DNA from 2 places in the Streptomyces sp. AK02-01A genome. Region 1 is predicted to be linked to the other one. Evidence: predicted binding sites of a transcription regulator. Region 1 holds the regulator's gene; the other holds the start of a gene.
The links. The regulator HspR, encoded in region 1, represses chaperone genes until heat shock. The targets are predictions, from matches to a motif close to TTGAGNNNNNNNNNCTCAA.
Positions count from the first base shown of each region.

Region 2: the regulator HspR is predicted to act here: its motif matches at 2,538-2,556, upstream of lon (endopeptidase La).

Region 1 covers NZ_JARBAE010000033.1:10,840-15,822, reverse strand. Annotated here, with positions in the region: gene PV679_RS25925 (pyridoxamine 5'-phosphate oxidase family protein) at 1-129, shown strand, start outside; gene PV679_RS25920 ((2Fe-2S)-binding protein) at 285-605, opposite strand; gene PV679_RS25915 (hypothetical protein) at 602-838, opposite strand; gene PV679_RS25910 (helix-turn-helix transcriptional regulator) at 968-1,951, shown strand; gene PV679_RS25905 (heat shock protein transcriptional repressor HspR) at 2,092-2,556, opposite strand; gene dnaJ (molecular chaperone DnaJ) at 2,567-3,751, opposite strand; gene grpE (nucleotide exchange factor GrpE) at 3,794-4,456, opposite strand; gene dnaK (molecular chaperone DnaK) at 4,453-4,983, opposite strand, start outside.
Region 2 covers NZ_JARBAE010000014.1:90,987-95,969, reverse strand. Annotated here, with positions in the region: gene lon (endopeptidase La) at 107-2,515, opposite strand; gene PV679_RS15975 (TnsA-like heteromeric transposase endonuclease subunit) at 2,715-3,473, shown strand; gene PV679_RS15970 (Mu transposase C-terminal domain-containing protein) at 3,596-4,983, shown strand, end outside.

The DNA.
Region 1 (4,983 bases):
CGCACGGAACCGGAGCTGGTCGCGGACGCGGTGAGCCGCTACGCGGAGCGCTACGAGCGCACGCCCGCGCCCAATCCGGACCGGGTCCTCATCGAGATCGCCGTGGACCGGGCGCTCGGCCGCGACTGACCGCCCACAGCCGACCGCCTACGGCTGAGCGCTCCACGGCCGACCGTTCCGCGGCTGAATACGGACAGCACAACGGCGCCATCGTGTTTCAGGTCCACGATGGCGCCGTTGTGTGGGGGAAGTGCCTGAGCGACTTTGAGCGACGGGGGAATCGCTCAGGCACTGCGGGGGGTGGCGATGATGGTTTTTGGTTCGACCAGCTGGTGGTCACGCTGGTCGAGATTGACGAAGATCATGTCGTATCGGATGACACACCGGACCGGCTGCGGAGCCCCCCGCGGCCTCCGAAGGCAGCGGTAGGCACGGACGTCCTCGTCCTCCTCGCGCACGACGACGATCGGCTCTCCGAACAGAGTGACCATCACCGAGTCGCCACGACGGGGAATCGCGGTGACGAGGTCGATGAAGTGCCACCCCGACCGGTAGGCCGTGGCCATCTCCCGCCGGAAGACCCGATCGTCCGGCGGGACGGTCATGCCTCTTCGCCAACCGGCGAGCTGTCCCAGCCGACGTCCACCCCTCCGGTCGGGTTGACCGTCCTGGCCGTGTCCCAGCCGACGTCCGGGTTTCCGTCCGTGTGGTACGCGCCGGCACTCACATGGGAAGCCGCCGCGTCCCAGCCGACATCTCCGGCGACCAGCGCTGCACCGAGTGCTGTCATGGCGACAAAAGCGGCGGCAAGCACCGAGCGAAGCATTTTCGTACGCATAGTCGGCTTCGTCCTCACTTGATAGTTTCTTCTCCCCCGCCACGTCGACGATGTCTTATCCGGACACGTCGGCACCACAGGGTGGATGCATCATGTTCCTGTACGTACAGGAACCTGGGGGGTGGGCATATGACCACGATCTACTCAAGTGAGACACATCGGCACCCTCTCACCGAACTATGCGCCGATGGGACGAGGCTTTACGGCAACGCCCTGCGCTCCGGACGCATCAGCCGCCGCGAGGTCGAACCGGCTCCCTGCCTCATCGACTTCGCACTTCTGCACCCGGACCCGGACGACCCGGACTGGCTGCGCCCTGTTCCGCCCACCGCGGCGCTCGCACAACGCCTACACCCCATCGAGCGGGAGATCCAGGAGCGGCGCGAACTCTCGGTGGAACTGGCCGAATCCTTCGAACCGTTCATGGCCATCAGCGCGCAGGCTCCGCCGACGATTCACGCCATTACCGTGCTGGAAGGTTTCAACCGCATCAACGCGGCTCTGGACGTCGCCATCTCGGAGAGCCGGACGGAGGTGCTCACCGTGCAGCCCGGCGGCGGCCGCAGCGAGCATGTGCTCAGCCAGGCGCTCACGCGCAGCAAGCCGCTGATAGACCGCGGGATAAGCGTGCGGACGCTGTACCAGCACACGGTCCGGCACAACCAGGGCACATTCGCCTACGTGGAACACATGGCGGGCGCCAAGGTGGAGATCCGCACCCTGGAGGAGCTCATAGAGCGCCTGATCATCTGCGACAGGACGGTCGCCTTCATACCGGCGCGTGACGACCGGAAGGTAGCGCTGGAGCTGCGCCATCCGGGCCTGGTCGAGTATCTGACCAAGGTCTTCGAACAGCTCTGGCGGCGCGCCACGCCGCTCGTCGAGGCCATCTCGTACGCGCCGGACCCGGAAGGGATCACGGGCGTCCAGCGGACCATCGCGAAGCTGCTCGTCGAGGGATATGTCGACGAGGCCATCGCCCGCCGGCTCGGGATGAACGTACGCACCTGCCGCGCGCACATCGCCAAGCTCGCCAGCGCCCTCGGCAGCGGCAGCCGCGCCCAGCTCGGATTTCTCATCGCGCAGTCGGGGATCCTGGAGCAGGACGGCTGAGAACCCTCCTCGCCACGCCGAGGAGCCCCGGAAGAGACGGCGGAGCCGGAGAAGGACGCCGGACACGCGAAAGGCCCCCACCGAGCCGGTGGAGGCCTTTCGCGTAAGACCACACGAGACACGCGTGTCGTAAGGCGGCCTCAGTCCGCCGGCCGCTTGGGCCGCCACACCACCAGCGCGCTCGTCTGCTGCACATCCTGATACGGCACCAGATCCCGCCGGTACGAGGCGTGCACCTGCGCCTCGCGCTGCTGCATCGCCACCGCCGCGCCCTCCACCGCCGCCGACAGCTCGGCGACCCGGTCCTGGAGCGCCGCGACCTGGTTCTCCAGTTCGATGATCCGCTTGATGCCGGCCAGGTTTATGCCCTCGTCCTGCGACAACTGCTGCACCTGGCGGAGCAGTTCGATGTCACGCGCCGAGTAGCGGCGGCCGCGGCCCGCCGTACGGTCCGGGGAGACCAGACCGAGACGGTCGTACTGTCTGAGGGTCTGCGGATGCAGACCCGAGAGCTGGGCCGCCACCGAGATGACGTACACCGGCGTCTCCTCGGTCAGTTGGTACGCCCTGTTGAACGACGAGGACTGCCGACGCCGCCCGTCCATGTCCATCGGGTCATGCTCCCTTCGCGGCCTGGAACAGCTCCTCCCGCGGGTCCTCGTCCGCGGTCGCCTTCCGGTAGGCCTCAAGCGCGTCCCTGGCGGACGCGCCGAGATCCTTGGGAACGGCGACCTCGACGGTGACCAGCAGGTCCCCGCGAGTGCCGTCCTTGCGCACGGCACCCTTGCCCCGGGCACGCATCGTACGGCCGTTGGGTGTCCCGGGTGGCAGTTTCAGCGTGACCGGCGGCCCGCCCAGCGTCGGCACCTTCACCTCGCCGCCGAGCGCCGCCTCCGCGAAGGTGACGGGCACGGTGACGGTGAGGTTGTCGTCCCGCCGGCCGAAGACCGGATGGGAGCCGACATGGACGACCACATACAGATCGCCCGCCGGACCGCCGCGCTCACCGGGAGCGCCCTTGCCGCGCAGCCGGATCCGCTGGCCGTCGCTGACGCCGGCCGGGATACGGACCTGCATGGTCCGCGACGACTTGGCGCGCCCGCTGCCCTTGCAGACCTCGCAGGGATCCTGAGCGATCAGCCCACGGCCCTTGCAGTCCACGCACGGGTCGGTGAGCGAGAAGCCGCCGCCGCTGCCGCGCGACACCTGACCGGTGCCCACACAGGTCGGGCAGACCCGCGGAGTGCCGTTCTTGTCGCCGGTACCGGAACACGCCTTGCAGGGCGCCTGGCTGGACATCCGCAGCGGAACCGTGGCCCCGTCGACCGCCTCGGTGAAGCTGAGCGTCACCTCGGACTCGATGTCCTGGCCGCGGCGCGGCTGCGTACGCGTCCCGGCGCCGCCCCGGTTGAAGAGGCCGCCGAAGACATCGCCGAGCCCGCCGCCGAAACCGCCGCCCTGGCCCTGCTGCGCACCGCCCGGGGCGCCGCCGAAGAGGTCGCCCAGGTCGAAGTTGAACGAACCGCCGCCGCCCGCGCCCGGCCCCGGCCTGAATCCGCCGTTGCCGAAGAGGGCGCGCGCCTCGTCGTACTCCTTGCGCCGCTTGGTGTCTCCGAGCACGTCATTGGCCTCGGAGATCTCCTTGAAGCGCTCCTCGGCCTTGGCATCGCCCTTGTTGGCGTCCGGGTGGAACTCGCGGGCGAGCTTCCGGTACGCCTTCTTGATCTCGGCCTCGGTGGCGTCCTTGGGGACGCCGAGAACCTTGTAGTAGTCCTTCTCCACGAAGTCCTTCGTGCTCATTCCCGACGTCCCTCCTCTCCGCCTTCACCGCCGTGCACCGCGTCAGCCCTCGTCCGGGCCACCGCTCTCCCTGTCAGCCGCCGAGTCGGCCTGCTCGTCCGCGGTCTTGGGCTGGGCCCCGGGCTGGGGCTCGGCCACCGCGACGCGAGCGGGCCTGATCGTGCGCTCGCCGAACCGGTACCCCGGCTGAAGGATCGCGACGCACGTCGTCTCCTTGACGTCCGGCGCGTACGAGTGCATCAGGGCCTCGTGGATCGTCGGGTCGAAGGGCTCGCCCTCCTTGCCGAACTGCTGGAGGCCCATCTTCGCGGCCACCGTCTCCAGCGATTCGGCCACCGACTTGAAGCCGCCGACCAGTTCGTCGTGTTCCCTCGCCCGGCCGATGTCGTCGAGCACCGGCAGCAGCTCGGTCAGCAGACTCGCGACAGCGATCTCCTTGACCGTCACCCGGTCCCGCTCCACCCGCCGGCGGTAGTTCTGGTACTCGGCCTGGAGCCGCTGGAGATCCGCGGTGCGCTCGTTGAGCGCCGTACGGACCTGGTCCAGTTGTGCCGTCAGTGCTACTTGCTGTACGTCCCCGGCCGGGGCCGCCGAGCCCGGCTCCTTGGCGGAGGCAGACTCGGCGGGCTTCGGCGTGGCGTCTTCGGGGCCGGCGCCTGAGGGGACGTCGGGCTTCTCCTCGAAGCCCGGGGTCTCCTCCGTCACGCGGCACCGTCCTTCTTCTCGTCGTCGACGATCTCGGCGTCGACGACATCGTCGTCGGCCTGGCCCTGTCCGGCACCGGGCGCCGCGCCACCGGCGGTGGCGCCTTCGGCCTGCGCGTTGGCGTACATCGCCTGGCCGAGCTTCTGCGAGACGGCCGCGACCTTCTCCGTCGACGTACGGATCTCGGCGGTGTCCTCGCCCTTGAGCTTCTCCTTCAGCTCGGCGATGGACGCCTCGACCTCGGTCTTGACGTCGCCCGGGACCTTGTCCTCGTTGTCCTTCAGGAACTTCTCCGTCTGGTACACGAGCTGCTCGGCCTGGTTGCGGGTCTCCGCGGCCTCGCGGCGGCGGTGGTCCTCGTCCGCGTACTGCTCGGCCTCTTCACGCATCCGGTTGACCTCGTCCCGCGGCAGCGAGGAGCCACCGGTGACGGTCATCTTCTGCTCCTTGCCGGTGCCGAGGTCCTTCGCGGCCACGTGCATGATGCCGTTGGCGTCGATGTCGAAGGCGACCTCGATCTGCGGCAC
Region 2 (4,983 bases), on a different contig from region 1:
CCCGAGGAGAACGCGCACGACCGCCGCGTCCGGCTCTTCCGTACCACGCGGCACGGCCCGCGTCCGGCGGTTGTCTGCCGGACGCGGGCCGCTGAGGCGTCTTCCGTCACGCCGCCGAGGCGACCAGTACCTCCGCCGGAGACAGCGCGATCTCCAGCACCTGGCGGACATCCGTCACCGGGTGGACCTCCAGCTTGTCGAGGATCTCGGCCGGGACGTCGTCCAGGTCGGCCTCGTTCCGCTTCGGGATCACGACCGTCGTGATGCCGGCCCGGTGAGCGGCCAGCAGCTTCTGCTTCAGGCCGCCGATGGGCAGGACCCGGCCGGTCAGCGAGACCTCACCGGTCATGGCGACGTCCGTACGGACCAGCCGGCCGCTCAGCAGCGAGGCGAGAGCCGTCGTCATCGTGATACCGGCGCTCGGACCGTCCTTCGGTACCGCGCCCGCCGGGAAGTGGATGTGCACACCCCGGTCCTTCAGATCGGCCACCGGCAGCTCCAGCTCGGCTCCGCGCGAGCGGAGGAAGGAGAGCGCGATCTGCGCCGACTCCTTCATGACGTCACCGAGCTGTCCGGTCAGGGTCAGACCCGAGCCGCCGGTCTCCGGGTCGGCCAGCGACGCCTCGACGAAGAGCACGTCACCGCCGGCGCCCGTGACCGCGAGGCCCGTGGCCACACCCGGCACCGCCGTGCGGCGCTCGGCCGGGTCCTGGGCGGACTCGGGCACATGGTGCGGACGCCCGATCAGCTTCCGCAGGTGCTCGGCGCCCAGGACGAACGGCAGCTCCCGCTCGCCCAGTTCATGCTCGGCCGCGACCTTGCGGAGCAGCCTGGCGATGGCGCGCTCCAGGTTTCGTACGCCCGCCTCACGGGTGTACTCGCCGGCCAGCTTGCGCAGCGCGTCGTCCTCCAGCGTGACCTCGCCGGTCTCCAGTCCCGCGCGCTCAAGCTGCCTGGGCAGCAGGTGGTCTCTGGCGATGACGACCTTCTCGTCCTCCGTGTAGCCGTCGAGCCTGACCAGCTCCATACGGTCGAGCAGCGCCTCCGGGATGGCCTCCAGGACGTTCGCCGTCGCCAGGAACACCACGTCGGACAGGTCGAGTTCGACCTCCAGGTAGTGGTCGCGGAAGGTGTGGTTCTGCGCCGGGTCCAGGACTTCGAGCAGGGCCGCGGCCGGGTCGCCGCGGAAGTCGGAGCCGACCTTGTCGATCTCGTCGAGCAGGACGACCGGGTTCATCGAACCGGCCTCCTTGATCGCCCGGACGATACGGCCCGGCAGCGCGCCGACGTATGTACGCCGGTGGCCGCGGATCTCCGCCTCGTCCCGGACACCACCGAGCGCGACGCGGACGAACTTCCGGCCCATGGAGTGCGCGACGCTCTCACCGAGCGAGGTCTTGCCGACACCGGGAGGACCGACCAGGGCCAGCACGGCGCCGCCGCGACGGCCGCCGACCACACCGAGGCCGCGGTCCGCGCGCCGCTTGCGCACGGCCAGGTACTCGGTGATCCGTTCCTTCACGTCCTCCAGGCCCGCGTGCTCGGCGTCGAGGACGGACTTGGCGCCGCGGATGTCGTACTTGTCCTCGGTCCGCTCGTTCCAGGGCAGTTCGAGCACGGTGTCCAGCCAGGTGCGGATCCAGGAACCCTCCGGGCTCTGGTCGGACGAGCGCTCCAGCTTCTCGACCTCCTTGAGCGCGGCTTCCCGCACCTTCTCCGGGAGATCGGCGGCCTCGACGCGGGTCCGGTAGTCGCCGGACTCGTCCTCGTCGCCCCCGCCGTTGATCTCACGCAGTTCCTTGCGTACGGCTTCGAGCTGGCGCCGCAGCAGGAATTCGCGCTGCTGCTTGTCGACGCCCTCCTGGACGTCCTTGGCGATGGACTCGGCGACATCCTGCTCCGCGAGGTGTTCACGGAGCTGCTCGGTGGCGAGCTTGAGCCGGGCCACCGGGTCGGTGGTCTCCAGCAGCTCGACCTTCTGAGCGGTGGTGAGGAAAGGTGAGTAACCGGAATTGTCGGCGAGCGCGGACACGTCGTCGATCTGCTGGACGCGGTCCACGACCTGCCAGGCACCGCGCTTCTTCAGCCAGTCGGTGGCCAGAGCCTTGTATTCCTTGATCAGGTCCGTCACGGAGCCCGGCAGCGGGTCCGGAGCGATCTCCTCGACACTGAGGCCCTCGACCCAGAGCGCCGCGCCGGGCCCTGTCGTACCGGCGCCGATCCGCACGCGGCCACGGCCCCGGATCAGTGCGCCGGGGTCGCCGTCGGAGAGCCGGCCGACCTGCTCGACGGTGCCCAGCACACCGGTCCCGGCGTACGTCCCGTCGATGCGCGGCACGAGCAGCACCTTGGGCTTGCCCCCGCCTCCTTCGGAACGGGCGGCCGCCTGCGCGGCCTCGACGGCGGCACGGACCTCGGTGTCGGAAAGGTCCAGCGGCACCACCATTCCGGGCAGCACGACCTCGTCGTCGAGCGGCAGCACGGGAAGCGTGAGCGATGTGGACGTGAGAGCCATGATCTCCCCTTCGGCAGTCAAGTTGAGCTATGCCCACTCAATGCTTGTGAGCCTCTGCTTGTTCCCCCGGGATTGTTCGCCCTGAGCGATCACCGCGCGGGTGTCCTGTGAGGGTGAACCTTGCGAAGTCCGGTTCAACCTTGCGAGCGACCTTGCGCAGTCCGGAGTGACCTTGCGAGGGCAGTCCCGTTAAGTCGGCGTGGAACAGAAACTGCAAGCTGTACCTGGTGGGGTAGCCGGGCCTCCTGCCGAAGGCTTTGAGGTCGTGTACGTCGATGCGGACGGGTCAGAGACGAGACGTCCACTGACGGATGCGTGGGCGGTCCGCTTCGAGTCCGTGATGCCCGTACGCGGGTTCCACTCGTACAAGGGGCAACGGCACCTGCCGGGCCTGTGGTGGTCATCGACGGTCAGCGGGCACATCGGCTATGAGTCCTGGCTCGAACGCGATCATGTAATGCTGCTCGACTTCGATCCGTCGGTGACAGGGCTTTCGTCCCAGCCGTTCTGGTTGTTCTGGACCGCCGAGAACGGCAAGGCAATCTCGCACGCCCCAGACTACTTCGCCCGGCGCCAGGACGGTTCGGCGATCGTGATCGACTGCCGCCCGGCAGATCGGCGCGAGCCGCGCGACCGGATGAAGTTCGAGGCGACGCAGAGAGCCTGCGACCTTCTCGGGTGGGAATTCCGGCTGGGCGGCGCCCCCGACCCGACCCGTGTCGGAAACGTGCGGTGGCTAGCGGGCTACCGGCACCCCCGGCACCATATCGAGCCGGTCGCCGCCATGCTCCGGAGAGCGTTCGCCGAGCCGCGGCCGCTGCTGGACGGTGCGGGCCAAGCCGGGGACCCGGTCGCCGTGCTGCCGGTGCTCTTCCACCTGTTGTGGCAGCACGAACTATCCGTGGATCTGTCAGTCCCGCTACACGCCGACGCGCTCGTGTCACCGGAGGTGCTGTGAAGCCGAAGAGCAACCCCTCCTTGTTGCGAACCGGTGACTGGGTCAGCTTTGACGACGGCGACCATCAAGTGGTGGCCCTGACCGGGACCTCGGTGCGGCTCCGCTCAACGGACGGGACCGAAATGGTGGTCCTGGCCTCCTACTTGATGGCCTCTCCGGGCTTCGCGGTCACCGGCACGGATCCGCTGCCCGCGCTCGATCCGGTCGGCCTGCTGAGCACCGTTCCCGCTCCAGCGCTGTCCTCGGCCCGGGAGTGGGAACGGCACGTGGTAGAAGTCGAGACGGGCCTGCCTCCGGACGCCGCGCCTGGAACAACTCCACGTCCGGAATACGACCTGGCCACCCGTTCACTTGCTGAGCGAGAAGCCGCCAAAGCGGTGGAGCTCAAGGTGGGCATCCGCACCGTTCAAGGGCGACGCTACGCCTATGCCCGGCAGGGTCTTTGGGGGTTGGTGGACCAGCGCACGGCACGCCTTGCGGACACGACCGGCCGGGCGGATGCCCGGCTGGTCGCGGCCGTCGAAGAAGTCGTCGCCGAACAGACCACCGCGTCCACCGGCACGCGGTCACGGCTGATCCGGCGTGTGATCAAACGCGTTGAGGAGACATACGGCCCGGGGATGGTTCCGATCCCCAGCCGCAGCACCCTTTACAAGCTCGTGGACCGGCTCTCCTCGGGGCGGCACACGTTCGGCTCGGCGATCACTCGGCGGCAGACCGCGAACCGGCCGCAGAAGACCTTCACGCCGACCTTCGCCGCCCGGCCCGGCGAACAAGTCCAGGTTGATTCCACACCGTTGGACGTGATGGTGGTGCTCGACTCGGGGCAAACGGCTCGCGCTGACCTGACGATCGCGGTCGACGTCGCGACGCGCACCATCTGCGCCGCGGTGCTCCGGCCGGTGGGCACCAAGGCGGTGGACGCATCACTGCTGCTGGCCAAGATGCTCGTTCCCGAGCCGATGCGGCCGGGCTGGGCCGCATCGCTGCGGATGTCCTCGTCCCGGATTCCGCACCAGCGGCTGCTGAACGTGGACGCACGCATGCACCAGTCCGCCGCGAAGCCGGTGATCGTGCCAGACATGATCGTCATCGACGGCGGGAAGGTGTTCCTCTCCGACACCTTCACCCGAGCCTGCGACCGGCTGGGGATCTCCGTCCAACGCGCCCGGCCCCGCACTCCCACCGACAAGGCGATCGTCGAGGCCACCTTCTCCGCGATCAACACGCTGTTCTGCCAACATCTCGCCGGCTACACAGGCCGGAACGTCTCCCGCCGGGGCGAACGCGTCGAGGACCATGCCGTCTGGGCCATTCCCGAACTCCAGGAACTGCTGGACGAGTGGGTCGTGGCCGGCTGGCAGGCCCGTCCCCACGACGCTCTCCGCGACCCCTACCGCCCCAAGAAGGCGATGTCGCCAAACGACAAGTACACCTCCCTGGTCGCCGCCTGTGGCTATCTGCCGCTGGTGCTGCGCGGTGAGGATTACCTGGAACTGCTGCCGGTGGC